Regions from separate parts of the Salinicoccus sp. CNSTN-B1 genome, predicted to be linked through region 1. Evidence: a T-box and tRNA genes for the amino acid it is inferred to sense, from the RefSeq annotation. Region 1 holds a T-box; the other holds one or more tRNA genes.
The links. The T-box of region 1 lies ahead of ACYF68_RS07180 (valine--tRNA ligase). A T-box ahead of a tRNA ligase gene usually reads a tRNA of that ligase, here a tRNA-Val.
Positions count from the first base shown of each region.

Region 2: it has a tRNA-Val gene. The T-box ahead of ACYF68_RS07180 (valine--tRNA ligase) is inferred to sense a tRNA for this amino acid. The anticodon was not compared.

Region 1 is NZ_JBTWMN010000004.1:1,202,878-1,219,316, forward strand. It holds partial or broken gene hemL (glutamate-1-semialdehyde 2,1-aminomutase) at 1-591, shown strand, start outside; gene ACYF68_RS07170 (hypothetical protein) at 656-1,060, shown strand; gene ACYF68_RS07175 (AbrB family transcriptional regulator) at 1,144-2,202, shown strand; T-box leader at 2,249-2,452, shown strand; partial or broken gene ACYF68_RS07180 (valine--tRNA ligase) at 2,493-5,118, shown strand; gene ACYF68_RS07185 (bifunctional folylpolyglutamate synthase/dihydrofolate synthase) at 5,122-6,399, shown strand; gene ACYF68_RS07190 (hypothetical protein) at 6,416-6,658, opposite strand; partial or broken gene ACYF68_RS07195 (YfcC family protein) at 6,750-7,795, opposite strand; gene ACYF68_RS07200 (YfcC family protein) at 7,953-9,368, shown strand; gene mscL (large conductance mechanosensitive channel protein MscL) at 9,405-9,773, opposite strand; partial or broken gene ACYF68_RS07210 (glycine betaine uptake BCCT transporter) at 9,995-11,573, shown strand; gene acnA (aconitate hydratase AcnA) at 11,747-14,452, shown strand; gene ACYF68_RS07220 (hypothetical protein) at 14,557-14,775, opposite strand; gene plsY (glycerol-3-phosphate 1-O-acyltransferase PlsY) at 14,790-15,374, opposite strand; partial or broken gene parE (DNA topoisomerase IV subunit B) at 15,589-16,439, shown strand, end outside.
Region 2 is NZ_JBTWMN010000004.1:927,214-943,652, forward strand. It holds gene rlmD (23S rRNA (uracil(1939)-C(5))-methyltransferase RlmD) at 1-955, shown strand, start outside; gene ACYF68_RS05455 (MBL fold metallo-hydrolase) at 1,036-1,881, shown strand; partial or broken gene ACYF68_RS05460 (tRNA dihydrouridine synthase) at 1,929-2,911, shown strand; partial or broken gene cysK (cysteine synthase A) at 3,099-4,015, shown strand; gene ACYF68_RS05470 (helix-turn-helix domain-containing protein) at 4,099-4,704, shown strand; partial or broken gene ACYF68_RS05475 (IS3 family transposase) at 4,743-5,657, shown strand; gene ACYF68_RS05480 (protein-ADP-ribose hydrolase) at 5,781-6,680, opposite strand; gene ACYF68_RS05485 (hypothetical protein) at 6,832-7,281, shown strand; partial or broken gene rlmD (23S rRNA (uracil(1939)-C(5))-methyltransferase RlmD) at 7,400-8,742, shown strand; gene ACYF68_RS05495 (hypothetical protein) at 8,788-9,315, shown strand; tRNA gene ACYF68_RS05500 (tRNA-Val) at 9,397-9,468, opposite strand; gene ACYF68_RS05505 (thermonuclease family protein) at 9,613-10,617, shown strand; partial or broken gene ACYF68_RS05510 (Ohr family peroxiredoxin) at 10,693-11,117, shown strand; gene ACYF68_RS05515 (hypothetical protein) at 11,269-11,586, shown strand; gene ACYF68_RS05520 (hypothetical protein) at 11,677-13,053, opposite strand; gene ACYF68_RS05525 (NAD(P)/FAD-dependent oxidoreductase) at 13,117-13,614, opposite strand; partial or broken gene ACYF68_RS05530 (NAD(P)/FAD-dependent oxidoreductase) at 13,647-14,198, opposite strand; gene ACYF68_RS05535 (DUF3267 domain-containing protein) at 14,244-14,849, shown strand; partial or broken gene dinB (DNA polymerase IV) at 14,873-15,936, shown strand; gene ACYF68_RS05545 (FUSC family protein) at 15,933-16,439, opposite strand, start outside.

The DNA of each region.
Region 1 (16,439 bases):
GACACTGCTTATCTTCGATGAAGTGATGACAGGTTTTCGTGTCGGATATAACAGCGCTCAGGGTCATTACGGCATCAAGCCGGACCTCACATGCCTCGGCAAAGTGATCGGCGGGGGCTGCCGGTGGGCGCCTATGGTGGACGCCGCGATATCATGGAACACATTGCACCAGTTGGTAACATCTATCAGGCAGGGACGCTCTCAGGCAATCCGCTCGCTATGACGGCAGGTTTGGAAACGTTGCGTCAACTGACGCCTGAGAGTTACGAGCATTTCAATAAACTGGGCGACATGCTCGAATCCGGACTCAAGGAAGTCTTCGGCAAACATGATCTACCTATAACTGTAAATCGCGCCGGGTCCATGATTGGGTTCTTCCTTACAGAAGGGCCTGTGGTGGATTTCGACAGCGCCAATACCAGCGATCTCGACCTGTTTAGGGAACTTTATCAGGAACTTCTCAAAGAAGGGGTCTATCTGCCACCTTCCCAATTTGAAGGGATGTTCCTCTCGACTAAACATACGCCAGAAGATATTGAGCGTACGATCGATGCTTTCTCAACAGCATTGGATCGATTGGCAACCAAATAGGCTTTTACCAAAGCACCAATTAAGTGTATAATGGAGTAAATTATATAATGTGGGGGAATCACAAGTGGTTAAAAATGATGAATTCATCTCTGACACGGATGCAAATATGAAGGGTGAAAGAGAAGAAGATCTGGTCTATATTGAAGGTCAGAACAGGGAAATGATCCAGAGGGAGAAGGTAGACAAAAAGAACCCTCTTATGTGGATTATCCCGATCCTCATCGTCCTATTGATCATTCCATTGATTGTGAATCAGTTCAGCGGTGGCGGTTCAGAAGGAGAAGAAGAGGAAGAAAGTGCTGCAATCATCCAGGAAACGCCAGCAACTGGTGTAGCAGCAGTGCATTTTGAAGCGACTTCAGAGCAAGAGCTTACTTCAGAAGCGGCCATGAACAACGTAGTGCAGTCATTCCAAGGCGTGGCAGCCACTACAATTGCATCACCAGGCGCATTGACAGCGACCAGTTGAATTATGCACCCTGCCGGGAGGCAGGGTTTTCTTATGTCTGCGCCTATTGTAAAGGTCTCTGATCGATATAAAGGAGGGGACAGATGAAATATCTCTACCTCGTGCTGCTCTTTGTAATGGCAGCAGCAGTGTCTTCTATACTTCACTTCAGTGACATGATATTGCCTTGGCTTTTTGGTGCCATGATTGCTGCAATAGTGTTTCATCGCTTCGTAAATGCAGAGTTTGCCTATCCGAAATGGTTGGGCAGTGCCGGACTGATAATCATAGGAGCTGAGATTGGCTCGACTTTTACGGAAGATACACTGATTGATATGGCCGATGACTACATGAATATCATATTGCTTTCTGTTTTAATCGTCGCTTTGAGCCTGGTGCTTTCGCGGTTCTTCATGAAATTGACCGGGTGCTCTTACGAAACGGCAGTGCTTGCTACAATTCCAGGTGCCTTATCGCAGATGATCGTCATGGCTGAGGAGGAGAAGAAAGCGGACCTTCTGCTCGTTACTTTGACGCAAATGTCCAGAATAGTCCTTGTGGTCATTATCGTCCCCTTCATTGCAAGTTTGGCACCGCACGGTAGTTCTGACGGTATAAATGATGTGGCGGCGCCTCTCTCAGAAATGTTCATCCCTGAAATGATCTGGATCATCGTTTTTGCGCCCTTGCTGATCTACATCCTGGGAAAGTTGAAATTCCCTGTACCCGTCATGATTGGGCCGATGATTGCAATATTGGTGTGGAATTTGACGACAGGCCACAGTTTTTCAGTCGATATAGAATTCCTATATGCCGCTCAACTTCTGTTCGGCCTTAGGATTGGCATGCAAATTTCAACGTTGGTCAATCAATTGAACACACGGATGATCGTTTCTATGATCATTCAAAATGTTCTTCTCATCTTCGGAACGATGATACTGGTGTTTTTATTTATAATCACTACGGAGCATCAGTTTACAAATCTTTTCCTGAGTGCTGCGCCGGGTGGAATCGGCCAGATCATCATCGTAGCTGTTGAGATGAATGCTAACATCGCAATGATTTCAAGCTATCATATCTTCCGCATCTTCTTCATTCTGCTCATCATTGCACCCCTCATCAATTTGATGCTGAAACGCAGCAGGTACAGCCAGGACAGCTAAAGGACTTGACAGTCCTGAACCGTTGGAATACTATAAAACTAATGAAATATAAAGAGTGCAGAAGAGTAGCGGTAAGCGGGAAATCCAGAGAACATGTGGTGCTGGAAACATGTCAAAACTTGCTGTGAAAGTAGTCTGCTTGCAATCAGTTCTGAATCGAGTAGGTGCTGACGTGTAATGAGCGTTAATCATTTCAAGTGCAGCCGTAGAGGTTGAATTTAGGTGGTACCGCGGAGCTTCCGTCCTATTCAGGATGGAAGCTTTTTATTATGTCTTAAGGAGAGAATAATATGGAAATGTCGAAGAAATATAATCCACAAAAAGTGGAAGAAGGAAAATATGAAAAATGGGTGGAATCAGGATATTTTAAATCTGATGCAAATTCGGATAAACCACCATTTTCGATCGTCATCCCGCCACCGAATGTTACTGGCAAACTGCATCTCGGGCATGCTTGGGACACTACACTGCAAGATATAATCACACGTATGAAGCGTATGCAAGGTTATGAAGTGCTTTATCTGCCTGGGATGGATCATGCCGGAATAGCAACCCAGGCAAAGGTCGATGCACGTCTACGTGAACAGGGCATTTCAAGACATGAGATTGGCAGGGAAAAATTCCTTGAGCATGCTTGGGGATGGAAGGAAGAATATGCAGATTTCATCCGGAGCCAGTGGAAGAAGCTTGGTCTCGGGCTTGATTACGATAAAGAACGTTTTACGATGGATGAGGGGCTTTCAAAAGCTGTCCGTAAAGTGTTTGTGGATATGTACAATAAAAATCTCATCTATCGCGGAGAATACATCATCAACTGGGATCCGGCCACTAAAACAGCACTCAGTGATATCGAAGTCATCCATAAGGAAGTGGAAGGCAATTTCTACCATGTCCGTTACCCGCTGCCTGACGGGAATCATCTGAAATTGCTACAACACGTCCAGAAACGATGCTTGGTGATACGGCGATTGTGGTCCATCCAGAAGATGAGCGTTACAAAGAATACATTGGCCAATCCGTAACTTTGCCGATTGTCGGTCGTGAATTGCCGATTATAAGCGACCCCTATGTGGATATGGAGTTTGGTACGGGTGTAATGAAAGTGACGCCTGCACATGATCCAAATGATTTCACTCTTGGGGAGAAACATAACCTTGAGCGCATCAATGTAATGAATGAGGATGGCTCGATGAATGAACTTGCCGGAAAATACGAAGGCATGGATCGTTTTGAATGTCGTAGAGCTCTGGTGTCAGACCTCAAATCCGAAGGTTATCTGATTAAAGTGGAACCGCATATGCACTCTGTGGGGCATTCCGAAAGAAGCGGTGCAGTTGTAGAGCCGTATTTGTCGACGCAATGGTTCGTAAAGATGGACACATTGGCAAAAAATAGCCTGGATAACCAGGATACCGATGAGGCCATACAATTTGTACCGGAGCGGTTCGATGCGACGTTCAGACGATGGATGGGCGACATCCGGGACTGGGTGATATCGAGGCAGCTGTGGTGGGGGCATCAGATTCCGGCCTGGTATCATAATGATACCGGAGAAATTTACGTCGGCTTGACGCCTCCTGAAAACATTGAGGAGTGGACACAGGACGAAGACGTCCTGGATACATGGTTCTCCAGTGCCCTATGGCCGTTTTCGACGATGGGATGGCCGGAAGAAACTGATGATCTGAAGAAATTCTTCCCGACCAACGTACTGGTAACAGGTTACGACATTATATTCTTCTGGGTAGCACGCATGATTTTCTCTTCACTGGAACACACTGGGGAAAAGCCATTTGATGATGTGCTCCTCCATGGTCTTGTAAGGGATGAACAGAACCGCAAGATGTCCAAATCGCTTGGAAATGGTGTTGACCCAATGGATGTCATCGAAAATTACGGTGCCGATGCATTGCGTTATTTCCTCTCCACCGGATCGACGCCGGGCAGGATCTCAGATATTCCGATGAAAAAGTCGAGTCCGTCTGGAATTTCATCAATAAAATATGGAATGCGTCACGATTTGCACTTATGAACATTGGCGAGGACTTCAAGATGCAGGATATAGATCTTGAAGGGGATAAATCACTCGCAGATGAATGGATCCTTACGCGTTTGAATGAAACGATTTCTGATGTCACGCGTCTCTCTGAACAATACGAATTCGGGGAAGTGGGACGTATCCTCTATAATTTCATCTGGGATGAATTCTGCGACTGGTATATTGAGATGGCGAAAGTACCAATGTCTGAAGGGTCAGACAGTGAAAAGGCGATGACCCGTTCCGTCTTGCTGCACACTTTAGACAGCGTATTGAAAATGCTGCATCCATTCATGCCATTCGTTACAGAAGAAATCTACCAAGCCATCGACAATGATCGTTCGATTGTTGTAAGCGACTGGCCCGAGGCGATCCCTGCACTGAGCAACCCGACATCGAAGAATGCCATGGCGCTATTGGTTGACATCATAAAATCCGTCCGTCATACACGGAATGATGTAAACACTCCGTTGTCGAAGCCGATCGACATCCTGATTGAAGTGAAAGATGAATCGAGGCTTGAAATTATAGAATCTAACCGCCATTACATCGAGCGTTTCTGTAATCCGGAAACATTGGAGATTTCATCCCATATTACTGCAGATGATGATGTCAAAACAGATGTGGTCAATGGAGCCACTGTAATTCTCCCATTGTCTGGATTGATTGATATGGAAGAGGAGATTGAGAGGCTTACAAATGAGTTGAAGCGTCTGGAAGGCGAACTGAAACGTGTTGAAGGTAAGCTTGGCAATGAGAAATTCGTCCAAAATGCACCCGCTGCAGTCGTCGAGAAAGAAAAGGAAAAACAGCAGAACTATCAGGCACAGTATGATGAGGTAGAAGAAAGGTTGAATAACCTGAAAAGAAAGGGATAAGTGATGGAATACCAAGAAGGGTTGAATTGGATCCATGATAGGATGAAGTTCGGCATCAAACCAGGTGTAAAACGCATGGAATGGATGCTTGGACAGCTTGATAATCCTGAACGGAACATCAATGGAATCCATATAGTGGGAACGAACGGCAAAGGATCCACTGTGGCCTATATGCGGAACGCTTTAAACCGCAATGGGTACGCCGTGGGGACCTTCACTTCCCCCTACATCGAAACATTCAATGAACGCATATCAGTCGACGGCCATCCGATTACCGATGAACAGCTTGTTGAACTGATCGAAATAGTGAAGCCTATAAGCGAGGAATTGGAAAGAGAAACCGATCTTGGCACTGCGACTGAGTTTGAAATCATCACAACGATGATGTTCGTCCATTTCGGTACCATTCAGCCAGTCGATTATGTACTTGTTGAAGCGGGACTCGGCGCGAAAAAAGATTCGACGAACGTATTCAATCCGATTCTGACAGTGTTGACAAGCATAGGTCTTGATCACACCGCCATCCTGGGAGACACATTGCTTGATATCACAAAAGATAAAAGTGGTGTGATAAAGCCAGGGGTCCCTTTAGTCTTCAGTGTCAAAGATGATGTTTCCAGGGATTATATCCATAAAATCCTTGAAGAGAACGGTTCAAAGGGAATCGAATTGAACCAGGATATCATCCTTATTCCTGAAAACGGTGAATTCCAATTCCAGTACGGGCAATATGACTTCCAGGACCTAAAGTTAAGCATGCCAGGCAGGCACCAGAAGGAGAATGCCTCCCTTGCGATTGCAGCGCTCATTGAACTCTACGAAAGGAAGCAGGCCAATATCGACTGCAATCTGATGATACAAGGCATTGAAGAGACAGTTTGGCCAGGCAGGATAGAAGTGGTATCGACCGAACCTTTGATCATTTTGGATGGTGCCCATAACAATGAGGCCGTCGATGCATTGGTGAATACTATGACGAAGGAATATCCAAACAGGGATATTACTGTCCTGTTTTCTGCAATAGAAGGTAAGCCGATCGATACGATGATCGGTAAACTTGAATCGATTGCCGATTCCTTCAACGTCACTGAATTCGATTTTCCAAAAGCCTTGGATAAAGAGACGGTATTCGAAAAAGTCCGGCATCCGGTAAGGGCCATGGTTGATGACTATGAAGCATTCCTGGACACATTTGATGGGGATGTACTGCTTGTTACCGGCAGTTTGTACTTTATCAGCGAAGTTAAGCAGAAATTAAACAAAAACGGCGATAATCAATGATTATCGCCGTTTTTGTTTAGAAAGGCCCGTAATTAATCCATAGACTGATGACCATGAACAGGGCACTCGCCGCCACCCAACTGACCATGATGGGCCAAACGAACCTCAGCCATTTCTCATAGGGGATGTTCGCGATGCTTAAACCGGCCATCAAAATCGCGGACGTTGGAAACAAATAGTTGGAAAGTCCGTCGCCCATCTGGAAAGCGAGGACAACCGACTGTCTGGAGATGCCTACGATATCCCCAATCGGTGCCATCAGCGGAATGGTCGTAGCGGCCTGTCCAGAAGCCAGAAGGTATAAAGAAATTGAGTATGAATTGCGTGAGAAACATTCCAACTGCAGCAATTGCAGCCGGCAGCCCGTCCAATATAGAGCTTACAGCATATATGACTGTATCGATGATGGTCCCGTCATCAAGTATCAGCAGGATGCACCGGGCAAGGCCGACTATCAGTGCGCCGAAGGTCACTTCTTTTGCCCCTTTAATGAAATCCTCTGCAATCATGTTGGGGGTATTGCCCCGACGAGCCCGGATAGTATCCCCATTGCAAGGAATATTGCTGCGAGGTCGGTTCCGGTGGACCATCCTTTTACCACTCCGTAGATGATCAGACCGAATCCAGCCAGGATGATGACCAGCACCAGAGCATGCCTCATTGTAAATGTTTTGAACGAATATGCTTCCTGACGATTTGATTGCTCTAGAGCATAGACATAGCTTTTGGTCTTATCGTGCTGGACACGTTTACCGTATCTGTAGACGAAGAATGAGGCAATCGCGACAAAGATGAGCTGTATGATAATCCTATAGAGCATACCAGAGAATAAGGGGAGTTCTGCAATCTCCTGTGCCACACCGACTGTAAAGATGTTCATAAAGCCCCCGGCAAATCCTGAGGCAGCTCCGAGAGCCACTATCGCCATGCCCGTCATCGCATCCATGCCGAGCGAGCGGGCAAGTAGGATTCCCATCGGAATGAAGATTAGTGTCGATTCAGCCATACCAAAAGTGGCGCCCCCTAAAGAAAATATCAGCATGGTGAGGGGGATGAGTATTATTTCACGATCTTCAAGCAAGGAGACAACTTTGCTGATACCGGATTCTATCGCGCCAGTCCCATTTATCATGCCGAAAGCACCGCCTATTAGAAAAATCAGGAAAATGATGCTTCCCGCATCCATCATACCAACTGGAATCACGCGGAAAATTTCAGTCCATTCAACCGGTGTCTGTTCAGTAAAACGGAAAGAATCGCCATCGACTACAAGGGTCCCGTTTTCATTTTCATGACGTTCATATTCCCCGGCCGGGATAATATAGCTCAAGACCATCGCTAGGATGACAATGGAGTATATAAGTACAAATGCATGGGGCACTTTGATATATTTCATGACTATCTCCCATCTATTTTATTCATCTATGATTATACGGCAAGGAAAATCCATGACAACCATTTTATTAATTATTTGGATTATTCCTACAAATTAATCTTTTAAAAGCTGCGATTAACTGTATAATAGATGTATAAAATCGAGAGAGGAGATTTATATGAGCAACGACAGAAACGAGCCATCAGCGCCGACACCAGGATTTAGGTTCCCACATACTTATGCAATTTTATTTGCGGTGGTGATTATTGCAGCCGTCCTCAGCTATGTTGTGCCGGCGGGTGAATTCGAACGTGTGGAAGTTGGCGAGCGGACTGAGGTTGTACCGGGGAGTTATGCAGGAGTTGAACAGAGTCCTGTCACTTTCTTTGAACTCTTCAAGGCGATTCCAACAGGGCTCATCGATGGGGCGAGCATCATTTTCTATATATTTCTCGTCGGGGGTGCTTTTGGTATTGTCCGTGCTACCGGCGCCATAGAAGCTGCGATCCAGAAAGTCATGGTGGCAGTTAAAGGGAATGAACGATTGATGATTCCGGTCATCATGTTTGTCTTTTCCGTTCTGGGCTTTTCGACTGGCATGTCTGAAGAAGCAATCATCTTCGTGCCGATAGGCATCGTTCTTGCCACAGCTCTAGGTTATGATGCGATGGTGGGGACTGCGATAGTGACTCTAGGTGCCGCTTCAGGCTTCATCGGTGGTATGCTGAATCCATTCACTGTAGGGATCGCCCAGGAGATTGCTGAGCTTACCATCTTTTCCGGGTGGCAGTTCAGAACAGTCATCTATCTGTTGGTGCTTGGTGCCGGCATCCTGTATGTCATGCACTATGCAAAAAAAGTGAAGAAGGATCCTGAAAAGAGTCTAGTCTATGAGGAATCCAAAAGGGGACAGGTCAACTTCACAGAAGATGTGATGAATTTCGAAGAACTGAAGAAGAGGCATATTTTCATACTGCTGACTTTTACTGCCGGTATCATCATCAACGTGTACGGGATTTTTCAGCATGGATGGTTCCTGACCGAACTCTCTGCCAACTTCTTTGTCATAGGACTTGTGGCGGGTCTCGTGAGTGGCATGAGGATAAATGATATTTTTGATGCATTCATAGATGGCATGAAGTTGGTTGTCTACGGCGCCATCATCGTCGGGTTTGCCCGCGCCATTGTGGTGGTCCTGGAATCGGGTGTCATCATTGATACGATCATCCACGGCATGAGCAGTGTACTGGATTTCCTTCCACCATCCATCACAGCCCTTGGTATGCTGGTCATTCAAGTCATCATCAACTTCTTCATACCGTCCGGTTCCGGACAAGCGATGACTACGATGCCGATCATGACGCCTATTGCTGATCTGCAGGAGATTCCGAGGCAAGTGGCGGTTCTTGCATATCAATATGGTGATGCAATAACCAACACCATCATTCCAACTTCTGCCTCATTGATGGGTGTGCTTGCAGTATCCGGCATCCCTTATCTGAAATGGGTGAAATTCGTTTGGAAGATTACTGCATTATGGCTCTTTATAGCCGCATTGGCACTTGTGGTCGCTACGATGATCGGAATATCCTAAAAAAGGCTGATCATAAATGATCAGCCCCTTCAACAATTATAATTTCGTTGAATCACTCTTCAAGGCATCCCGTATCTCCCTTAAAAGCACAATCTGTTCATCTTCAGCTGCTTCTTCCACAAAGCGGTTACGGGTTAGTTTATTGACCACTTTAACGAAGATGAAGATTGCTGTGCCGATGATGATGAAGTCGATGATGGCTTGGATGAAAACACCATAGGTGATGCCTTTATATGCCCAGGCAGAGGTAAAATCCGTGTTGCCGAAAATTAGCGCGATGGAGGGCATGATGATGTTCTCGACGAGTGCTGTGACGATTTTACCGAACGCTGCCCCCAGCACCACTGCAACAGCCAGATCGAGGACATTGCCCCTGAGCAGGAAATCTTTAAACTCTTGCCACATGTGGATTCTCTCCCATTCAATTTATTTAAGGCCATAGATAATACTACAATACAGACAAGAAAGTGCAATATGTTTTCAGGAGTTTTTTTATAGGGTGCGCATGATTCAGGGCATTGGGCAGTTTGCTATAATCAATAGTGTATGGTAATATGAGTAATTGTTTTGTGGGCTGTATTACTGAAGGTAATCAGCACGGATGAAATATCCAGAGGAGGAATTACATGAGAGAAAAGGAAAAAGTCCATCTGACCCCTGTGTTTTGGATTGCATTGGCTATCGTTTCCGTACTCGTATTGTATGGAGTATTCTTTTCCGATAGCTTTGAGTCGGTGACGGGTACAATCCAAGGTTTTATCACAAGTAACTTCAGCTGGTACTATGTATCACTAACGACAATATTTATCGTATTTTGCCTTATTTTTGTATTTACACCGATGGGCCAAATCCGATTGGGTAAACCAACAGAAAAACCGGAATTCAGAACGATGTCGTGGTTTGCAATGCTGTTTAGTGCCGGTATGGGTATCGGTCTTGTATTCTGGGGGCGGCTGAACCGATCAGCCACTATTTCACGCCTCCAACAGCAGAACCCGGTACAGACATGGCATTGAAGGAATCGTTACGCCGAACCTTCTTCCACTGGGGTTTCCATGCCTGGGCAATCTATGCAGTAGTGGGGCTTGCTTTGGCATTCACCCAGTTCAGACGCGGTGAGCCGGGACTTATTTCAAGGACCTTGAAACCGATCCTCGGCAAACGTGTCGAAGGGCCGCTCGGTACAGCCATTGATGTGCTTGCAGTTTTTGCAACAATTGCAGGTGTCGCAACTTCACTTGGTTTAGGAGTAATGCAGATCAATGGTGGCTTATCCTATTTATTCGGCATACCGAATAATATCTATGTACAGATACTCATCATTGCAATCATCACTGTACTATTCATGTGGAGTGCATGGTCCGGATTATCTAAAGGCATCCAGTACCTGAGTAATGCCAACATGATACTTGGAGGCATTCTGCTGATCTTCACACTCGTTTTAGGACCGACAGTCCTTATACTGAATATGTGGACTGATACATTCGGTGGCATGATCGGTAATTTCATCAATATGAGTTATGACGTTGCGCCGTTGGATCAGGCAAAAAATGATTGGCTCGGCAACTGGACCCTCTACTACTGGGGCTGGTGGATGAGCTGGAGCCCGTTCGTCGGAATATTCATTGCACGTGTATCAAGAGGCCGTACAATCAGGGAATTCGTATTGGCAGTAATGGTAGGACCAGCTGTCCTCAGCTTCTTCTGTTCAGTGTCTTCGGGGTAACGGCAATTGAATCAGACAGGATGAATGGAGGCTTCTCGGAACTGGCAACCGAATCGGTGCTGTTTGAAATGTTCAATAACATGCCACTCGGCATGGTCGTTTCTCTTGTAGCAGTGCTGCTGATTGGTACTTTCTTCATCACTTCAGCCGACTCTGCTACATTCGTCCTGGGAATGCAGACGACCAATGGTTCATTGACTCCGCCGAACCGTGTCAAAATAATTTGGGGGCTTGCACAAGTATTGATTGCCATCGTCCTACTGATGGGCGGCGGACTCGGTGCGCTTCAAGCCTCGGCGATCATTTCAGCCTTCCCGTTCTCCATCATACTGATATTGATGATGGTAGCCACCTACAAAGATGTGGCGAAAGAACAAAAAGCGCTCAGCTTATACTTCAAAGAAGATTATGAAGGTACCAAATATGAGAAAATGATGCGCGAGTACGAAAGAGAACAAGAAAACAACAATAGAAATTAATATATTGTTATGATTATGGCCTAGAGAGATAAGTGTTACTTATTGCTCTAGGTCATTTTTTTGTATCACGATTATTGATGAATACATGGCGCTGGCGTTTACAACCATTATGTAAAGATATACAATTGATATGAACGGTCTTACGACTGGAATATTAATAGGGGGCTATTAACATGAGTCAGAACATTAGTGAATCAGCAAAAAAGTCATTCACTGTCGATGGCAAAGATTATAATTACTACAGCTTGAAGACTTTGACTGAACAAGGCATGTCAGAAACTCACAAATTGCCATACTCAATAAGGGTATTGCTTGAGTCTGTACTGCGCCAATATGATGGCAGCGTCATTAAAGACGACCACATCAAATCATTGGCGACATGGGATCAGGGCAGCAACAAAGGCAAAGAAGTGCCATTCAAACCATCCCGCGTCATCCTTCAGGACTTTACAGGTGTGCCTGCGGTAGTGGACCTTGCATCTCTCAGAAAAGCAATGGATGATGTCGGCGGCGACGGCCAGAAGATCAACCCAGAAGTGCCTGTCGACCTCGTCATCGACCACTCTGTGCAAGTTGATGCATACGGCACTGAAAACGCACTTGAACTCAATATGGAGCTTGAGTTCGAAAGGAACCAGGAGCGTTATGAGTTCCTTCACTGGGCAACTAAAGCATTCGATAACTACAAAGCTGTACCACCAGCCACAGGTATCGTGCACCAGGTCAACCTTGAATACTTGGCGAATGTCGTCCATGTAAAAGAAGATGGCGAAGAGATGATCACATATCCGGATACTCTAGTCGGTACGGATTCCCACACCACTATGATCAACGGTCTTGGTGTACTCGGTTGGGGTGTCGGCGGAATAGAGGCAGAAGCTGGAATGCTCGGACAACCATCCTACTTCCCGGTACCTGAAGTGGTCGGAGTCCGTTTGACGAACGCGCTTCCAGAAGGGGCGACTGCGACGGATCTGGCGCTACGTGTGACTGAGCTGCTCCGTGAGCAGGGCGTAGTCGGCAAGTTCGTTGAGTTCTTCGGTCAAGGTGTACCTGCACTGCCGCTTGCAGACCGTGCGACAATTGCGAACATGGCGCCTGAATATGGTGCGACTTGTGGTTTCTTCCCAGTAGATGAAGAAACACTCGACTACATGAGGCTGACAGGCCGCAGCGAAGAGCATATTGAGATTGTAAGGGCGTATCTCAAGGAAAATGACATGTTCTTCAATCCGGAGAATGATCCAGTATATTCCGAAGAAGTGGAACTTGACCTTTCTACTGTAGAACCAGCGCTTGCCGGACCAAAGCGTCCTCAAGACCTTATCAACTTGTCTGATATGAAAGGTTCATACAGGAAATCCGTAACCGCTGAAAGCGGCAACCACGGTCATGGTATGGAAGAAGGAGAATTCGACAAGAAGGCGACCATCAATTTCAAAGATGGCAGGAATGTAGACATTAAAACAGGTGATCTGGTCATTGCCGCAATCACTTCATGTACCAACACTTCCAACCCATACGTAATGCTTGGTGCTGGTCTTGTTGCCAAAAAAGCAGTTGAAAAAGGACTCGAAGTCCCTTCATACGTAAAAACATCATTGGCTCCTGGTTCAAAAGTCGTTACAGGCTATCTCGATGACTCAGGCCTCCAGGAATACCTCGACCAACTTGGGTTCAACCTTGTCGGTTACGGCTGTACAACATGTATCGGTAACTCTGGACCATTGCTTCCGGAAATCACAGAAGCGATTACAGAAAACGATCTGCTTGTAAGTTCTGTATTATCCGGTAACCGTAACTTCGAAGGGCGTATACACCCGCTCGTCAAAGCGAACTACCTTGCTTCACCACCGTTGGTCGTAGCCTATGCCCTTGCGGGTACAGTAGATATCGACCTCCGCAATGAGCCGCTTGGTAAAGATAAAGAAGGCAACGACGTCTTCATGAAAGACATCTGGCCATCCACTCAGGAAGTAAAGGATGCGGTCATGAGCAACGTTAGTCCTGATCTCTTCAGGAAAGAATATGAAAGAGTATTTGATGCTAACGAAATCTGGAACAACATTGAAACAACAGACGAGCCGCTCTATGATTTCAATCCGGATTCCACCTACATCCAAAACCCTTCATTCTTCCAGAATCTCTCGACAGAGCCAGACAGCATAAAGTCACTGAATGGACTGCGTGTGCTTGGTAAATTTGGAGACTCAGTCACAACAGACCATATTTCACCAGCAGGGGCAATCGGTAAAGATACGCCAGCCGGAAAATGGTTGATTGAACAAGGCGTTTCACCACGTGACTTCAACTCCTACGGTTCACGACGCGGTAACCACGAAGTGATGGTGCGCGGTACATTCGCCAATATCCGTATCCGCAACCAGATCGGACAAGGTAAAGAAGGCGGCTTCACAACATATTGGCCAACAGGTGAAGTGATGAGCATCTATGATGCAGCCATGAAATACAAAGAAGATAACACTGGTCTTGTAGTCATTGCCGGAGACGACTACGGCATGGGCTCAAGCCGCGACTGGGCTGCCAAAGGAACGAATCTGCTCGGCGTTGAAGCGGTCATAGCAGCAAGCTATGAACGTATCCACCGTTCAAACCTCGTCATGATGGGTGTATTGCCACTCCAATTTGTTGATGGTGAAGATGCAGAAGCCCTTGGACTGGACGGCAGTGAGACATTTGATATCCAAGTAGATGACAATGTCATGCCTGGAGATGTCCTTGATGTCACCGCAACTAAAGAATCCGGTGAGAAAGTGGCGTTCAAAGTGAAAGCACGCTTCGATTCAGATGTTGAAGTTGACTATTACCGCAACGGCGGCATCCTACAGCTCGTACTTAGGAATAAACTGAAAGCCTAGGATTATAGATATAAAAGCATCCCATCTCGAAGAGATGGGATGCTTTTTATTTAAGGTTGAATATGACTTCTTCATCCTCGGAATCAATCTGGAGTTCAGCGTCTTCAAAATACAGAAATCGGCTTCCTTGATGAAGACTTTAAGCCCTTCGTATTCGAATATTTTACTGTTGGAGGAATCTGATCGACAGTGAGCGCGGGCGAGAAGCCTTGTTTCAACTGCGTGTCGCCTCCGTACCTTACATAAACGTTTACACCTTGACCCTCATCAGGGTCCATTTCATCTTTCATCCAATCAACTGCACGGTCCGTAACTTCCAACATGATGCCACCTCCTGCTACATGAATGTAATCTTCGATTCTGTACCATCCATTATACGCTTGATGTTTGACGAATGTCTAACGACAATGACCACCATGATGATGAATGAAAAGGCAATAAGAAGATAATCCCGAAAGACGATAGACAAGATAAAGAAGACGATGGCACTGATGATGCTTGAAAGAGATACATACTTACTCAATTTTAGAGTGGTGAGAAAAACAGTGAGCAGGATGATGAATAAAACGGGGTTATAGGCCAAGACTGCGCCTGCGCTTGTCGCGACAGCTTTACCCCCTTTGAATTTCAGGAAGATGGAATAGACATGGCCAAGTGCTGCGGCAAGCCCAGGGATGAAGACATGCATATCCGTATCGATCATTATGGCAATCAAAACAGGAAGTGCGCCTTTGAACATATCCAATAAAAGGACGACGATGCCTGCCTTCTTCCCCAAGATCCTGAAAGTGTTTGTAGTTCCAATATTTCCACTGCCATGCTCCCTTAGGTTTATTTTATAAAACCATTTGCCGATTAAAAGACTAAAAGGAATTGCTCCTATGAGATAGCTGAAGATCAGGAGTATCATATTGATTTCCATCTAAAATCCCCTTTTGTTATCAGGTACTAACAGTTTACCATAAAAATTTAAATGGGTATAATAAAATATAGTTTACTATAATATTATTATGTAAACCTATATAGTGTTACAATGATTGTCGTACACCGATTAGGGTTGCAATCATTTAAGTTTTGTATAAAAATAGAACATGAGATAAAAATAACGAACGTATGTTTGTGGGAGGAAATCTGATTTGACGAAACGAAATACTTATACAGATGAGTCGATTCAAATACTTGAAGGGCTGGATGCTGTAAGAAAACGCCCCGGCATGTATGTCGGCTCAACCGACTACAGGGGCCTGCATCACCTGGTCTATGAAGTGGTCGACAATGCAGTAGATGAAATCATCAATGGCTATGGCGACGCAATAAATATTAAAATAAATCCTGATGAGAGCATTACAGTACGTGATAATGGAAGGGGTATGCCAACAGGCATGCATGCTTCTGGCAAGCCCACACCGGAAGTCATCTTCACGGTGCTCCATGCCGGTGGGAAATTCGGATCCGGCGGCTACAAAACTTCAGGCGGCCTCCACGGCGTCGGAGCATCTGTAGTGAATGCGCTGAGTGAGTGGGTGAAGATCAGGATATTCCGCGATGGCAAAGTACACGAAATGTCATTCAAAGAGGGCGGAAAAGTCGATCGTGCGCTGGAAGTGACAGGCAACACTAAGGAAACCGGAACTGAAGTCACTTTCAAACCCGACCGTCAAATATTCCAGAGTGGGACCACGTTCCACTTCGAAACAATCATGGAGCGGATGCGTGAGTCGGCCTTCCTTGAAAAAGGCCTTGAAATTACAATTGCAGACAAGCGGCCCGATGAACCGATTGAAGAAGTCTTCAAATATGAAGACGGCTTGAAAGCGTTCATTGAATTCCTTAATGAAGGCAAGGATTCCATAGGTGATGTTGTCGTATTTTCAGGAGAGTACGATGGCATTTTGGCTGAGGTGAGCTTCCAGTATAATGACCAGTACGCAGAAACGCTCATCTCATTCGTCAACAATGTCCGCACGAAGGACGGAGGTACACATGA
Region 2 (16,439 bases), 280 kb from region 1:
CGTGCAGTTCAATGACGGCAAAGTTGAAATGGGGTTCTACCGTCCGCGGAGCCATGACATCATTGATATAGATGACTGCCTCATCCAAAAGGACATCCATAATGAACTGATGGTATCCATCAGGGATGAATTCAACAAAGCAAGGATATCAGTCTATGATGAGGCATTGCACCAAGGCCTGGTCCGGCATGTCATCATCCGCTCAAACCACGACGACAGCGAAGTGCAGGTAGCCTTCGTCACGAACGGCAAGAAAAACCTCTTCGAGCCGGTCATTGAAGCAATCACAAAACAATTCCCGATGGTGGCAAGCATCGTCCAGAACATCAATGATGAGAAGACGAATGTCATTTTTGGAGAGGAAACCATCACGTTGTACGGCAATGCATATATCACTGACACCCTGCTTGGTAAACAGTTCCGCATCAAAGCGAAATCCTTCTATCAGGTGAACCACGCACAGACGGAGAGGCTTTATCAAAAAGCAATCGAGCTGGCTGACCTAAAAGGCGACGAAACGATTATCGACACATATTGCGGCATCGGAACAATCGGTTTGTGTGCAACAGACAGCGCCAAAAAGATAATCGGCATCGAAAGTGTGGAGTCGGCTGTGCTTGATGCAAGGGAAAACGCAGTATTGAATGGTGTGGATAATGCAGAATACCACTTGGGCAAATCAGAAGATGTCATGAAGCAGCTTGTCGACCAAGGCGTCGAACCTGACGTCGTCTTTGTCGATCCACCAAGAAAGGGCTGCCATCCAGAATTTTTGGAAGCCTTGGCAGAAGTGGCGCCGGAAAAGATCGTATATGTATCATGCAATCCAAGCACACTCCAGCGAGATTTGAACTACTTGACGGAGCATGGCTATAGAGCCGGGCGGGTTACACCGGTCGATATGTTCCCTCAGACGAATCATGTGGAAGCGGTAGTGCGCCTGGAATTGAAATAGATTTGCCCCCCCACCTCCTATGAGACATGAATTTCTGAGCAAAGGGTAAAAGGTAATATGATTTCAAGGAGGTGCCATCTATGGGCAATAAAATGAATTACGGAGAAGATTATAAAACGGTGCCGGCTACATCCATCAAAAGTGGCACAGGCTTTGAAGTATTGCCGGACCTTTACACCTACACGGTACAAATAGTCAATATACATCTTGTCGGCAATCCGAAAACAGGTGACTTTGTGCTGGTGGATGCAGGCATGCCAAACTCGCACGAAAAAATCATTTCAGCCGTTGAAGATCGTTTCGGGGAAGGGCGCCGGCCACAGGCGATCATTTTGACCCACGGCCACTTTGATCATGTAGGGGCCATCATCGAGCTGGTGAAGTATTGGGATGTGCCGGTCTACGCCCACAAGCTGGAAATGCCGTTTCTGACCGGCAAGGCGCCCTACCCGAAACCGGACGCTACCGTTGAGGGAGGAATGGTCGCTAAGACATCGCCGATTTTCCCGATAGAACCGATTGATTTGGGAGATAATGTAGAACCGCTTCCCGAGGACGGCAGTGTACCGCATATGCCGGAATTCAAATGGCTCCATACACCAGGGCACACCCCGGGTCATGTCGCTCTATTCAGGGAGCGTGACAGGACATTGATTGCAGGCGATGCATTTGTCGCTGTCAGACAGGAAAATCTATATGAAGTATTGACGCAAGAACTGGTGATCAGCGGGCCACCGAGATATCTGACCACAGATTGGCAATCCGCCAAAGAATCCGTGGTCACTCTTGAAGCACTGAAACCATCCGTAGCAGTGACCGGGCATGGGAAACCCCTCTCCGGGGAACTGTTGGCTGATGGCCTGAAGGAACTGGCCGAGAACTTTGATGAGATGGCTAAGCCCAAGCATGGCAAGTATGTGGACTAGCCACATTGGCAGATAAAAGATGATTGTTGTAAGAAGGAAGGAAACATATGAAAAAGGATAATTTTTGGCATGAACTGCCGCGTCCGTTCTTCGTGCTGGCACCGATGGAAGAAGTGACGGACGTTGTATTCCGGCATGTCGTTGCAGAAGCGGCTGCTCCGGATGTCTATTTTACGGAATTTACAAATTCAGACAGCTACTGTCATCCAGAAGGCATCGACAGTGTCCGGGGTCGACTGATGTTCACTGAAGATGAACAGCCCATTGTCGCCCACATCTGGGGGATCGCCCAGAACACTTCCGCCGGATGAGCATCGGTATGGCGGAGGAGGGCTTCAGAGGCATCGACTTGAATATGGGATGCCCTGTTCCGAACGTGGCTGGAGACGGTAAAGGAAGCGGATTGATAAAGCGGCCGGAAATCGCAGCAGAGCTCATACAGGCGGCGAAGGCCGGTGGGTTGCCGGTCAGCGTCAAGACACGCCTTGGGTATGATGAGACCGATGAGTGGAAGGAATGGCTCAAACATCTATTCGAACAAGACATCGCGAACCTTTCCATCCACTTGCGTACGCGTAAAGAGATGAGCAAATATGATGCCCATTGGGAGCTGATTCCAGAAATCCGCGAAATGCGCGATGCAATCGCCCCGGATACGCTACTGACCATCAACGGCGATATTCCGGACCGCGAAACAGGCATGATGCTCGCCGAAAAATATGGAGTGGATGGCGTCATGATCGGACGGGGAATCTTCAAAAATCCGTTCGCATTTGAGAAGGAACAGAAAATGCATAGCAGTAAAGAACTGCTTGAGCTACTGCGGACACATCTCAACCTGTATGATCAATACAGTAAAGAAGTGCCCCGTAAATATACTGCCCTGCACCGCTTTTTCAAAATTTATGTAAAAGGGTTCAGAGGCGCAGGCGCGCTTAGAAACAGTCTGATGGGCACAAAATCGACCGAAGAAGCGCGGGCTCTGCTTAATGCGTTTGAGCTCGAAGAAGCAGAAGAACTGAAGGCATGAAGCCCTCAATTTTAGCATGCACTCCTGATTGAACATCAGGAGTTTTTTTAGATGGGAAGCATTTCAAGAGTCATGGGAGGAGGGGAGCCGCATCCTGACTCCAATAGGCAGGCTGCTTTAACAGCCGGGTGAAGAATGTTATAGTATAGCAATGAAGTAGGGATTAAAAGAAACGAGGGATCATCATATGAATAGAGTCGACAGCATTGTTGATTTGATCGGACATACGCCGATGGTGAAGCTCAACAGAGTCGTGCCGGAAGGCGCTGCTGATGTCTATGTAAAACTTGAAATGTTCAACCCGAGCAAAAGTGTAAAGGACCGTGCAGCATTCAGCATGCTGGACCGTGCTGAAGCAGAGGGGTTGATTGAGCCGGGCGGAACGATCATCGAGCCAACAAGCGGCAATACCGGTATAGGGTTGGCGATGAATGCGGCGGCAAAAGGCTATGACGCAATATTCGTCCTGCCTGACAGCTCAACGAGTGAGCGCATCAACCTTCTGAAGGCGTATGGCGCTGAAGTGGTGCTGACACCGGCTGAAGAGAAGATGCCGGGTCCATCCGGAAGGCTAAGGAACTGCATGCTGAAAGGCCTAACAGTTTCATCCCCCAACAATTCGAAAACAGTGCCAATCCGGATATCCACCGGACGACGACGGCGATTGAAATCCTGGATGATTTCGATTATAATCTCGATGCATTTGTCGCAACAGCTGGCACAGGCGGTACAATCACAGGTACCGGTGAAACTTTAAGGGAGCACCTTAAAGACTTGCACATTGCTGTGGTGGAGCCTGAAGGTTCGCCTGTATTGTCGGGTGGCAAGCCTGGTAAGCATAAGCTCGTCGGGACGAGCCCCGGCTTCATCCCGAATATATTGAATACCGATATATGGGATGAGATCATTCAAATAAAGGATGATGATGCAGTCGATATGTTCAGGAGGTTGGCTAAGGAAGAAGGCATTTTTGTCGGGCCTTCTGCGGGTGCTTCTGTATTTGCAGCGATTGAGGTCGCGAAGAAACTGGGCCCTGGCAAACGTGTGGCAGCAATTGCACCGGACACAGGGGAACGCTATATGAGCATGGACTTAATAGAATAGAAAGAGCGGCAGAAGTGATTGACCTGCTACCTCCTAAGTTTACAGATGAAATAAAAAATCTGAAAAACTTAGGAGGTTTTTTCGTGGCTCGACATAGAAGTTTTGAAGAGAAGATACAGATTGTTGAATATTATTTAGAAAATGGGAACCCAAACGCAACAGTTCAGCACTTTGATATTAGCATCACGACTCTCAATCAATGGGTGTTGATGTACCAAGAAAAAGGACCTGAAGCATTAAAGGTCCGAAGGCGTCACGATACGTATGCTTCCGCGTTCAAAGCAATGGTCGTTGCGGAATATCTGAGCACAGACATCGATTATAGTGCACTCGCCAGAAAATACAATATTCGTTCCCATGAGACAGTCAGAAAGTGGGTTATCGCGTATACTGAAGGCAAGAAACTCAAGTCTACCTTTGGAGGGGCGCAATCCATGATGAAATCCAGAAAGACCACATATGAAGAACGATTACAGATCGTACAATATCATGAAACTCATGAAATCAGTATCCGTGAACTATCAGAATTGTTTGAGGTCAGCTATCAACAAGCCTATCAATATGTGAAGAAATATGAGGCGTCTGGTAAATACGGCTTGGAAGATCGCCGCGGCCATCGTAAATCAGATAGTGAACTGACCGAAACGGACAAGCTGAAAAGGGAGCTGGAGATAGAACGCTGGAAATGAAAGAAAGTGGAGGTTGAGAATGCGTTCTTAAAAAAGTTGGAAGAACTCGAGAGGAAACGCAAGTAAGCCGGGTTCGGGGGCAACGGATTCATGAAGCAATCACAGAACTGCACAGGGAAGGCTATTCCATCTCTGATCTGTGCGCAGTCGCTAACATCAGCCGTCAGGCTTATTATCAATATCAGAAACGGCAGAAACCCCAATATGAGGTTGAGAACGAAATCATCGCAAAAGGCATCGCTGAGCTATACATTAAGTACGATGGTGTACCCGGCTATCGAATGATGCGTCATATGGTCAATCGCCGCTTGAAAACCGCCTATGGCGCCAGGCGGATTCTACGGATCATGCGCATCATGGGGGTCCAATCCGTCACACGTAAAAAGAAGGTCACACGCGCTCCGAAATCCGGCGACTTCACAGTGGATAACAGTTTGGGCAGACAGTTCATATCAGAATTTAAGAATGAGAAATGGTTGACGGACGTGACCGAATACAAACTGGAGAACGGTCGGCGGGTCTTCATGTGTGCCATCTTGGATTTGTTTGATAACAGTATTGTGGCGCATCATTTTAGTTTCAGTAATAATAATCAACTGGTATTTGAAACAATCGAAGCCGCACTGGCAGCCAACCCTGGCGCTGCCCCTATGGTACACAGCGATCGCGGTTTCCAGTTCACTTCATACGGTTTCAGAAAAATTTTGAACGCCCATGGGATGACACAAAGTATGTCCCGTGTCGGTAAGTGCATCGATAATGGTCCGATGGAATCCTTTTTTGGTAAGCTTAAAGCAGAACGGTATCACTTAGTGAGAAAAGCTGAGGGGTATGAGACGTACGATCAACTCGTTGACAACCTGAGTGCCTACATCCATTTTTATAATCATGACCGCCCACAAGACGTACTGTCTGGTTTGACCCCCATCGAATTACGGGGTGTGGCCGCATAAAAAACTGCGATTCGCATGCATGCGAATCGCAGGAAAAATTATTTTATTTCACTGTAAACTTTAGTGATACCAGGTCAGATTCTGCCGCTTTTTTGTATGAACAAATGTGCCGGAAATCCGGATTCAAGCATTTAATACCGCTTCGTAGATTGCCCTGTCCGCTTCCGTGAATACATTGAAGATGACCTTGGTGAAATGATGCTCATGTGTTTTGAGCCATTCATCGACCGTCCATACAGCAATTTCTGCTGCACGCTCTTCCGGGAAATTGAACTCACCGGTGGAAATGGCCGGGAAGACGAGCGTTTTGACATCTCCCTTTTCTTGTGCAATATCAAGGCATGACCTATAGCTGGATACTAGTGTCGTTTCATGCCTGGCCGATACTTCCTCTCCATCGGAGAGCGCCGGTCCAACGGTGTGGATGACGTACTTTGCAGGGAGATGGTAGCCTCTCGTGATTTTGGCATTCCCAGCCTCCTCATCCGTTTTCTGTCGATGGGTGATTTCGGCTCCGTCATCCCTGAGCATTGGACCTGCTGCTGAGTGGATGACGTTGTCGATGCACCCATGGAGCGGCTGCATGCATCCGAGCAATTTTTCATTGGCGGCGTTGACGATGGCATCCGCTTCTATATTTGTAATGTCGCCCTGCCATAGGGCCATCTTATCCGCTTCCTTGAAGCGCGTTTTAGGAAAATCGGATTGAATGTTTCTGATTGATTCAGGCGACGTCTTTTCTTTCTCCTCTTTTTCAATATGGAGGAGTTTGTCAAGCAGCTGCATCATTTCCTTATCGAGGGGGAGCGGTTGCCTGATATTGAGCAGTGCCCGGATAAGTTTACGCTGGGCGGTATAATCTTCTGGTATATCTATATCTTGCGTGCCGGCCTTTTCATTGCGTAGCATAAGAAGCACACGTTCAGCGAGCACCGCTTTATCATCGATGTCACTCATAGTTGGAGCGAACGGTTCTTCCAACCTGATCGCTTTCTTGTAGTTATCCATATTGATATTTGCCATTTCAATCACCTCACCGTATATTTTGTCATGAATATTTGAATAATGCCATGTATCCGTTTCAGAAGGATTTGTTCGATTACAACGATTCAGGAAGTAAAATTCATAGAGAAAGGGTATAGTGAAAGAACACAATTTAACTGGGAGGAATGGGATGATTACATTTTTGAAACTTGTTCTGATCGGCTTCATTTCAGGAGTGTTGCTTGCGGCAATCATGAAGATTGTGAGGAAGGCGACGGGAAATAAAGCGGATATACTACTCTACAATATGGATTATATACCAGTGCTTAAACAATGGAGCGATAAGAGTATAACGGGTATCCTGTTCCATTATGCAACGTGCATATCGAGTGCTGTGGTGCTCTACTATATCTTGTTGCCGCTCGGCCTTGAGTCTTTGGTGTGGCCCTATATGGTTGTCTTCACTGCGGGAGGAGGCGTGCTTTATTTTCTGAGTGCATTGACTGAAACACCCCCTTCAAAGGATGATGCGGCTGCATGGTTCTACTGGACTCTCGGTCATGCGATATTCGGTTTTGCAGTAGGGGGCTCATCGCAATCTTTATATAAAATAAGGTCACTTGGCAATTGGCCCATATAAAATTCAACATACAATTGTGGTAGTATCGATGGATATTGTAGAATGATGATAAAGAGAACAGATGGAGGGTGCTTGAGTGTCGAACAATAAAGCTGAAACATATGAAGTGAAAATAGACATGCTTGATAAGAAGGGCTCCGGTAGGGGCACGTCTGGCGAGACGGGGGTGGCATCAATCCGAGGAAATTGAAGCTCACCGTACCCCAGACATTGATTGGAGAAGAAGTACAGGTGACAGTAGCGAATCCCGACCGAAAACGCGCCAGGGCACTGCCGGATGAAATCATCAAGCCAAGTGTGGAGCGCACTGTAGCGCCCTGTCCCCATTTTGACAAATGTGGAGGGTGCGTCTGGCAGCATTGGGATTACCAGGGGCAATTGGCCTATAAGGTGGCCGAAGTGCGCCGTTTTCTCGCGGGGAATGGGTTCGACCCCGATGTTGCAGCAGATGCGATCGGTATGGAGACGCCTTGGGAATACCGCAATAAGATGGAATTCACTTTCGGTCCTGAAGGCGGACTGGGGCTGCATGAGCTCGGCAATTTCCGGAATGTCATCGACCTGGACACATGTCTGATAGCAGGTGGTCCGATGGTGCAGGCGATGCTTGAAGTTTCGCGGTGGCAGAAAGACCATGACCTCTCAGGTTATGATAAGGATGCGCACGCTGGACTGCTGCGCAATCTCATGACCCGATATTCACAGAAAACCGGAGAACTCATGCTTGCGATTTTCGCTACCGACTCCCCAAAGGCGCATCAAAAGGCAGTGGATGACCTGATATCGCGGTTGAGCAGCAAATTCAGTGGACTGGTCAGCTTCATGTGGATGGAGAATACAGATTGGGCGGATGTGGCGCAGGCAGAGCATACACACCTCCTTTATGGACGTGATTACATCCATGATGAGATGTATGGCTATAAATATCGGATATGGTTTGATACCTTCTTCCAGACGAATCCTGAACAGGCCGAGAAACTTGTTGAATTGGCGATTGAGATGGCAGAAGTGGAAAGCGAAGATCGCATGATCGATCTTTTCTGCGGCGTCGGCACCTTCTCCTTGCCTTTCGCGAAGCGGGTTAAGGCACTTGCAGGCATAGAGATAGTGGAGACCTCCATTGAATCGGCAAAGAGGAACGCCAAAGACAATGGCATCGATAACACTTATTTCCTGGCAAAAGATGCCCGCCGCGGAATGGATGAGATTTTACAGACATGGGGGATCCCTGATCTTTTGATGCTGGACCCACCACGTTCCGGTGCCGGCGGCAAGGTGATGCGCAGGATTGGACGCCTCGGCACCGACCGCGTCGTCTATGTGTCGTGCAACCCGGAAAGTTTTGCTGAAGATATCACTTGGCTACGCGAGTTTGGCTATGAACTCAAGAGGGTTCAACCGGTTGATCTGTTCCCACATACTGTGCATATAGAACTTGTCGCATTGCTCGAGAAGGCATAATGTCCGTTCCAGAATGTAATTAGCCTAAACTTCAAGGAGGCAGTTATGAAACAATATCGCTATTCACTTTCTCCAGGTTCGAGGAAACATAAGGTTCTTATAGAAGATGAATCCGGGGATGAGATTGCACAGATCGACCGCACGGTGCTGAGGAACTGTGAGAGGCGTAATACTTACTCCTATACTTCTGCGCAAGGCAGAATAGTAAAGCTCGGTCTCAAAAAGCGGAAGTTTCGGGATATGAATATATCCAAGTACATCCTGCAGACAGACCAGGGAGAAATGGTCTTCAAGGAAAGGCCCGGCAGCAATCTGCTCCACTTTCGTGTGGATGGCAAGATTGATGGGCGTTTCCTGAGCATAGAAGAGGATTGGGCAGGTGATATGGAAGTCTACTACCATGGACGCCATGTTGCCACCGTCAAGGAAGATGTGGCCGCCAGGGAGACACTGATCCTTTCTGATCCGCAATTTGGTGGGGAGTCTCTGCAATTCTCAATCGTTGTCCTCATGTACTTCATGTTTAAGCTCTATAAAAGGGAACCTTGGCAGATGGCGGATATGCTATCCTGATTATTTGGAGAAGGTTGGATCAAGCGTTGCACATTGAATGGACAAAAAAATCACCCAGTCCGTGGACTGGGTGATTTAATATGACCCCGAGTGGGTTCGAACCACCGACCCCTTGCCTGTCAAGCAAGTGCTCTCCCGCTGAGCTACGGGGTCTTGATATAATTTCTACATGTTCAAATTTACAACGGAGACATGGATTTGTCAATGGCATTATAATGGAATGTGTACATTTTGCACATTCTTTTGCCTTTGGCCATAATTTATAGCGTTGAGAACTGAAAGTACTGGAGGTTTCGCATGGATTTTGTATTTCTTATATTATCGTTTATCGCAGCTCTCATATCATTGGTGATGTTCATTAAAGGTGTGTCCCTATACATATCGGACAAAGGGTATAAAAAAAGTTGGCAGACAGCTTTGATGCTGATTACGGTCGCCGGTGTGCTGGCTATACTGACTGCGCTTATGGACAGCAGTTCGACGCTTGGAACCGGCCTCCTCATTACAGCACTGTACGCCGTTTCTACAGCCATTGCGTTCGGTGTCGTCTATGCAGTGAAGAAGGCTCGTGGAGAGTCATCAAAAGGTTATTTGAGGTATGCTGCCATTGCACTTTTCTGTGCCATTGCAATGTTGGCAGTGTCGATATTCGTAGTTGATGATACGGAAAGCCCTGAGCGGGAAGCGCCTGGGGCATCGGGGGCGGATGAGGAACGGACTGTGGTCACCGTTGCTTCGTTCATAGATGGTGACACCACGCGTTTTAACTTTGAAGGCAATGAAGTTTCGTTCCGTTATCTGCTGATAGATACGCCGGAGACGAATCATCCACGGATTGGGGAGCAGCCCTACGGTAAAGAAGCATCGGCACGGACGAAGGAAATTTTGAGTGGGGCGGACACAATAGAGGTCGAATTCGATGTCGGACCGAAGCAGGATCATTACGAGCGCTACCTTGCCTATATCTACGCAGATGGCAAGATGGTCAATGAAACCCTTGTCAGGGAGGGGCTTGCACAAGTCCGTTATATAAATCCCCCCAACACGACGCATCTGGACCGGTTGGAGAAAGCGCAGGAGAAGGCCAAGGAGGAATCGCTTGGCATCTGGTCACTTGACCAGCCCTTTGATTCCGAGGCCCACCAAAAAGATGAGGATCGTGGAAATGGCGATTCAGGTACAAAAAGCCAGTTCAAGAACTGTACAGAATTGAGGCAGGTCCACCCCGACGGGGTGAAGGAGGGACATCCTGCGTATAGCCTTAAAATGGATGGCGATCGAGACGGGTATGCGTGTGACTGAGTCAGGCCGTCATGTTTAATGCTCCCTGGAAACGTCAATATACCAAGTATAGACTAAAAAGGAGTTGAGCTTTTAATGGAACCATTGTATCAAGTTACGATGATCAACACGGGTGGCCGCGACGGCGAGGTCCATAGCGAAGATAAATCATTTTCGATGAATGTCAAGCAGCCGAAGCAGATGTCGGGGAAGACACGAAAGAAACGAACCCCGAGCAGCTATTTGCAGCAGCATATAGTGCATGCTTCAACAGTGCGCTCGACGGTGTCTTAAAAAAAGCGAAGGCGGATGACGTCAAGCGTGCGGTCAAGGCAACAGCAAAACTCTTGAAGGACGAGACGGATGGAGGCTTCAAACTTGGAGCTGAAATCGAGGTGGAATTTGAAGGGGTAGAACAAAGTGATGCAGACAGGTATGTAGAGGATGCGCACAAACTCTGCCCGTACTCCAAAATGGCTCAAAATGGTATAGACGTCAAGATTAATGCCACCACCAAGTAATAACTCAAAAGGGATGGGAGCTCGTCTCCCATCCCTTTTTCATGTCATGAATGGTATAATACATTGATAAAACCCATCAAATGGAGGAGAATACTCTGTTTATCTTATTTGTGCACTCTACATAGGAATCATCTTATTGGCGGTCTATCTTATGACCCGAAAAGAAGAAAGGCAGACAAAGATCGGCGTCCGGGGATATTTTGCGGTAGTCACTGCATTGTTCCTTATAAGTGTGGTCTTGTTTACCCTTTTTGATGTCGGCGGCGGAAATCCTCGCTTCATTCTCATATTCTCATATCTATTCGTCATTCCACTCCTGATGCTCATCGGCTACAAAATATTAGGTTACATCAAAGGATATAGTCAGGCACAGCGTCTTGCGCTTGGTTTCGCCGGCCTTTTGAACTTGCTGGTATTCGGATATATACTGCTGTTCATATTCACATGGCTGTTCTACTATATGATCTAGGTGCGAGCCTAATTGAAAAGCCCGGACCTCCTCTTATCCCATCAAGAGGTGTCCGGGCTTTCTTTAGTTACGGCATTACTGTGAAGGGGGTCAGAAGATGAGTGCGAGCATCGCTATCAGAATGCCGATTGATGCCATCCTGATGGAGAATCCAATGTTCATTCTAGTGATCTTATAGGGGTTGAGCCCCATGCTCTGTGCGGTCATGGTGGCATTGATCCCATAAGGCGCAGCAGGGGATATGCCCATGCCGCAGACGATCATGACCAAAGAGATGCTCAATGCATTTTCAGGCGTCAACACCGGCACCAGTACCTCTGCTAAAATGGCAAGTGTCGCCACTGGGTGGACGCCGACCATCGCAAGGCCATAGATGACGATCATGATGAGCACAAGGATCAGAACAAGCAGGTGATCGACGTAGCCGAAGACCTGTTGCATCATGGAGGGGGCGGCACTGCTGTTGAAACCGCCTGCGAATATGCCTAGCGACAAAAATAGGATGGCAAAATTTTGAAGATGATTATTATGCTCCTTCCAAGTCAACCACCCCGTTTTCAGGAACAGCTTGAACCGGCGCATGATGAACGCGGCCGTAACGGAGAACGGCAGTATGATTAGAGCAATGGTCATGATGAAGTCGAGGGCGGCCCAAGTGTTGAGGATCATCACTGCCCCGAGGAAGCTGACGAGCAATAAGAGCATCTTTAAGAGTGTCCTGATAAGTCGCCCGCTGTCGATTTCCGGGGACTGGACGTCAAGTGTCATGCCTTGAAATTCTTTTGTGGCAATGAACATTTCAATCAGGCCTACGAGCAGGGAGACGGTGATGAGCCATGGCAAAAGTGTAAAGTAGGAAGTGCCTGTCGAGTCGACAGTGAGGCCTACAATCACTTCAAGGGGGCTCCAGATTACAGCCAGGGCGAAGGCGCGCAATGTAGACTTGATGATGAATGTATTCCTGAGTGAATCATCTTCATTCTCGAACAGGCGCCATAAGACATTTTGGATGATGTAGAGTGCTGAGATGTTGAGGAAGATGGCCAGGAAGTATGAAGTGAACATACTTTTGCCATAGATCTTTTCAACCCTGTCTGCCTTGTCCTGGATCATGTCCGTGATGCTCGAATCCATACCCCCGACTTTAACGACAGTGCCGATCCATGGCAGGATGCTGAAGAAGAACAATAAGGGCAGGTTGTCCGTGATATGGGAGGCAACAGCTGCAATGCTGTTGCCTGCTGATAACGAAAGCACTATACCGGCAGTGATGAACAGAATGCCGATGATCTTAAACAGCCTGGAACCGAAAACCCATGAGATGAGCAGTACCACAATCGTGTAGACAGTCGTAGTATATGAGAGGAACTCGCTTCCTGTAAAGAATTGAAGCAGGAACAGAAGGAATAAGGACCCATATATGTAAAAGAAACTGTTCAATACACCTGGATTCCGCAGGATATTCAATGCAACACCTTCCTTCGTATTATATATGAGGCGATCTGAGTGACCTATAGGACAGGTGAAGCCCTATAGGTATGAAAAATCGTTCAGATCAAGCACTGTGTCTTGCCCTGTGAGGTGATTCGCCACTTCACGGCCGACAAGGGGGCTTGCGGTAAGACCTGTTGCGCCCATGCCGTTTATCACTATCGTCCTATCATCTACGGCACCGATGAAAGGGAGGAAGTCACGCGCATATGGCTTTAGACCGACCATCATCTTGATGTCTTCTATAGTGGACTCGGGGAAGTATCGCTCAGCGAGATCCCTTAGATATCGATGATTTTCTTCTGATGGTTCCGCAGAAAAACTATCAGTGTCTTCATGGGTGGTACCAATCGCATATTGATTGATTCCCATTTCGACGATATAGATCGGACCGAGTGCCATGACGACAGGACGAGGCTGTTTGTTGCTCGAATCCTTGAGGCGGAAATGCAGTACTTCAGAGCGCTGGTGGCGTATATGGGGTTCGTGCTGCTGTTCAATGCCCAGGCACCAGTTGCATAGATGAGGGTGCCTGATGCATGGGAGGGGTCAAAATCCGCATTAATCCATTCCCCGCCATATTTAAGGAAGCCGGCTTTCAAGGCTTTCAATAGTTCAGACCCCTTGACCTGGCCGCCGCCTTCAACCAGGACCCCCGGATAGAGGGCGGTCAAATCTGGATGCATCTGTGCGACTTCTTCCCTTGAGACTTTCCGGACCGTCCCCATTTCAGGCGCATCTGCCTGTTTGGCCGAAATACGCTTGAAGGCAAGTTCCTGTACATGGTCGTCCTTGAATAGGCTGATTGACCCCTCCCGCCTATAACCACTGTCGAGGCCAGTTTCGGCTTTAAGTGCTTCGATGAACTCCGGATAGTATTTTGCGCTCTCTCTTACCAGGGCGTACCATTTTTTGTTCCTTCTCTGGCTGACCCAGGGACAGATGATGCCGGCAGAGGCCTCTGTAGCCTTGCCGGTATCGTTACGGTCGTACAATCTGACGGCATACCCTTTCTTCGCAAGATGGTATGCGGTGGAGGCGCCGGCGATACCGCCGCCTATGATGGTGAAATCTATCACTCTATACACTCCTGTCTCTAATGCTTTATAGTAGTCTAACATTATTTGATTGTATTATGATACAGTGCATCTGAAAGGAGGTCTACAATGGAAGATAAATATGTATTGGATGTGTTTAAAGATCACTCGGTGCTTAAGGTACTGAATATAATGACCATCTCGATTACGATTCTGTCGTTTGCGGTATTTTATCTCCTGGAGCTATTCGCAGCCGGTGGAGGGAGTTCCGCTTTAGCCGGCTTTGACCAGCTTGGTGTGTTCGGAGCTGTATTTTTTGTCATGGCACTTCTTTTTGCCATCATCACTTTCCACGAAGCCATCCATGGTCTGTTCTTCAAGATATTTGCACCATCCGGCCGAGTGCGTTTCGGCTATAAGTCCGGGATGTTCTATGCTGCGGCACCAGGGGAGATCTTCAGCAAGGGACGGTTCATCATAATCATCCTGATGCCCTTCATCATCATTACCACATTGATGCTGATTCTGATGATGACCACTTCACACGGTGCCTTCAAATACCTTCTTGCCCTCCACACCGGAGCATGTGCAGGTGATTTCTACTACGTGTATCTACTCATGCGCAAAAATCATATGAAGTTTGTTGAAGATACCGAGGTCGGTATGACGATGTATAGAAGTCATCCGGGGGCAGGAACTAGGAACATCTGTTCGTTTTATGTTATACTGGCTTAAATATTTCTGGATGGGTGGATGTCATGGAGAGAAGAATCATTCACATCGATATGGATGCCTTCTATGCACAGGTGGAGCAAAGGGATAACCCGGCATACCGGGAAAGCCGATTATTGTCGGTGGTAAATCGGTGAGCCGTGGTGTGGTCGCGACTGCGAGCTATGAGGCGAGGAAGTTCGGTGTGCATTCCGCGATGCCGACTAAACAAGCATATAAACTGTGTCCGGATGGCATCTATGTGCGGCCGAGATTCGATCATTACAAAGCTGTATCTAAAATGATCATGGATATATTTCTCGAATATACCGAAGTTGTGGAGCCACTTTCATTGGATGAGGCTTATCTGATATTACACACCTCGTAGGCCGGCAACGGCCGGCGCGTGCAATAGCACTTGAAATCCAACGGAAGATATTCGAAAGACCAGACTGACGTCATCAAGCGGCATATCCTACAACAAGTATCTCGCGAAGATTGCATCAGGTATGAACAAGCCGGCCGGGACGACCGTCATCCATTACGATAATGTACAGGAAGTATTGTTCAATATGGATATCGGCGAATTTCCGGGAGTGGGCCGGGTGACTGAAGCAAAAATGCATGAGCTGGGAATACGAAACGGCAAAGAACTCCATGAATGGAGTGAGGCCGATCTCGTCAATCAGTTCGGGAAAAAAGGCATTAGCCTCCATCAGAAGGCGCGGGGCATCGGTACGTCGGAACTGAAGATCGAGCGGATACGGAAGTCCATCGGTAAGGAGACGACCTTCAACTACGATATAAATGATGATGATGAGATCCTCAAAGTGATCGGTTCATTATGCAGTCAGGTAAGCAGCCGGCTCGAGCTTCAGCAGTATGCCGGAGGGGTGGTCACCGTCAAGATGAAGACGGCGGACTATGCCACCCATACGAGACAGATGATGACGACGAATCCAGTCTTCACTGAAGAAGAACTTTACCATTACGCCTACAATCTCTACCACGAATTGAAATCCCCGATGAAGCCATAAGGCTCATCGGGGTGACAGTTTCACACTTATCCGACCGTACATACCGCAATCTGACGATATATGATCTCCTCTAGTCTTTCTCCCTGCTCCCGGTCTGGACTTTCCGAGGATTGGGACCAACCTTTTGATGTTGTACAATCATCTGATAGATGACGATGATTTCATATAGTATATGGATCTTAAAAGAATCCTCTTCATCATCCAGTTTTCGGATATCCTTCCTGAGGAAGCGGATTGCAGGATTGGTCATCGATAGGGAGCTGAGGTCCAGATGGAGATAGGCGGTAATTTCCTGTATGGCCCTTTTTTCTTCTGGTGTGAAATCCATGGATAATTTGTCGGGTAGGTAGATCAAGTTGCCGAGATGGGTGAAGTATAGCTTCTTGAACTGGAGTTCACGCTCCAGGCTGTTCAACAGCCGCATCTCTTCACGATTGGATTTATGGTAGCGGTATTCATCTTGCTGATACTTCAGAAGCTTTTCTGAGTTGAGGATGGAGCTTTGAATTTTAGCATAGGCACGCTCACTCTTATCGGATTCATATTTTCCTTCGATGAGTTCCCCAAGCCGATGGAT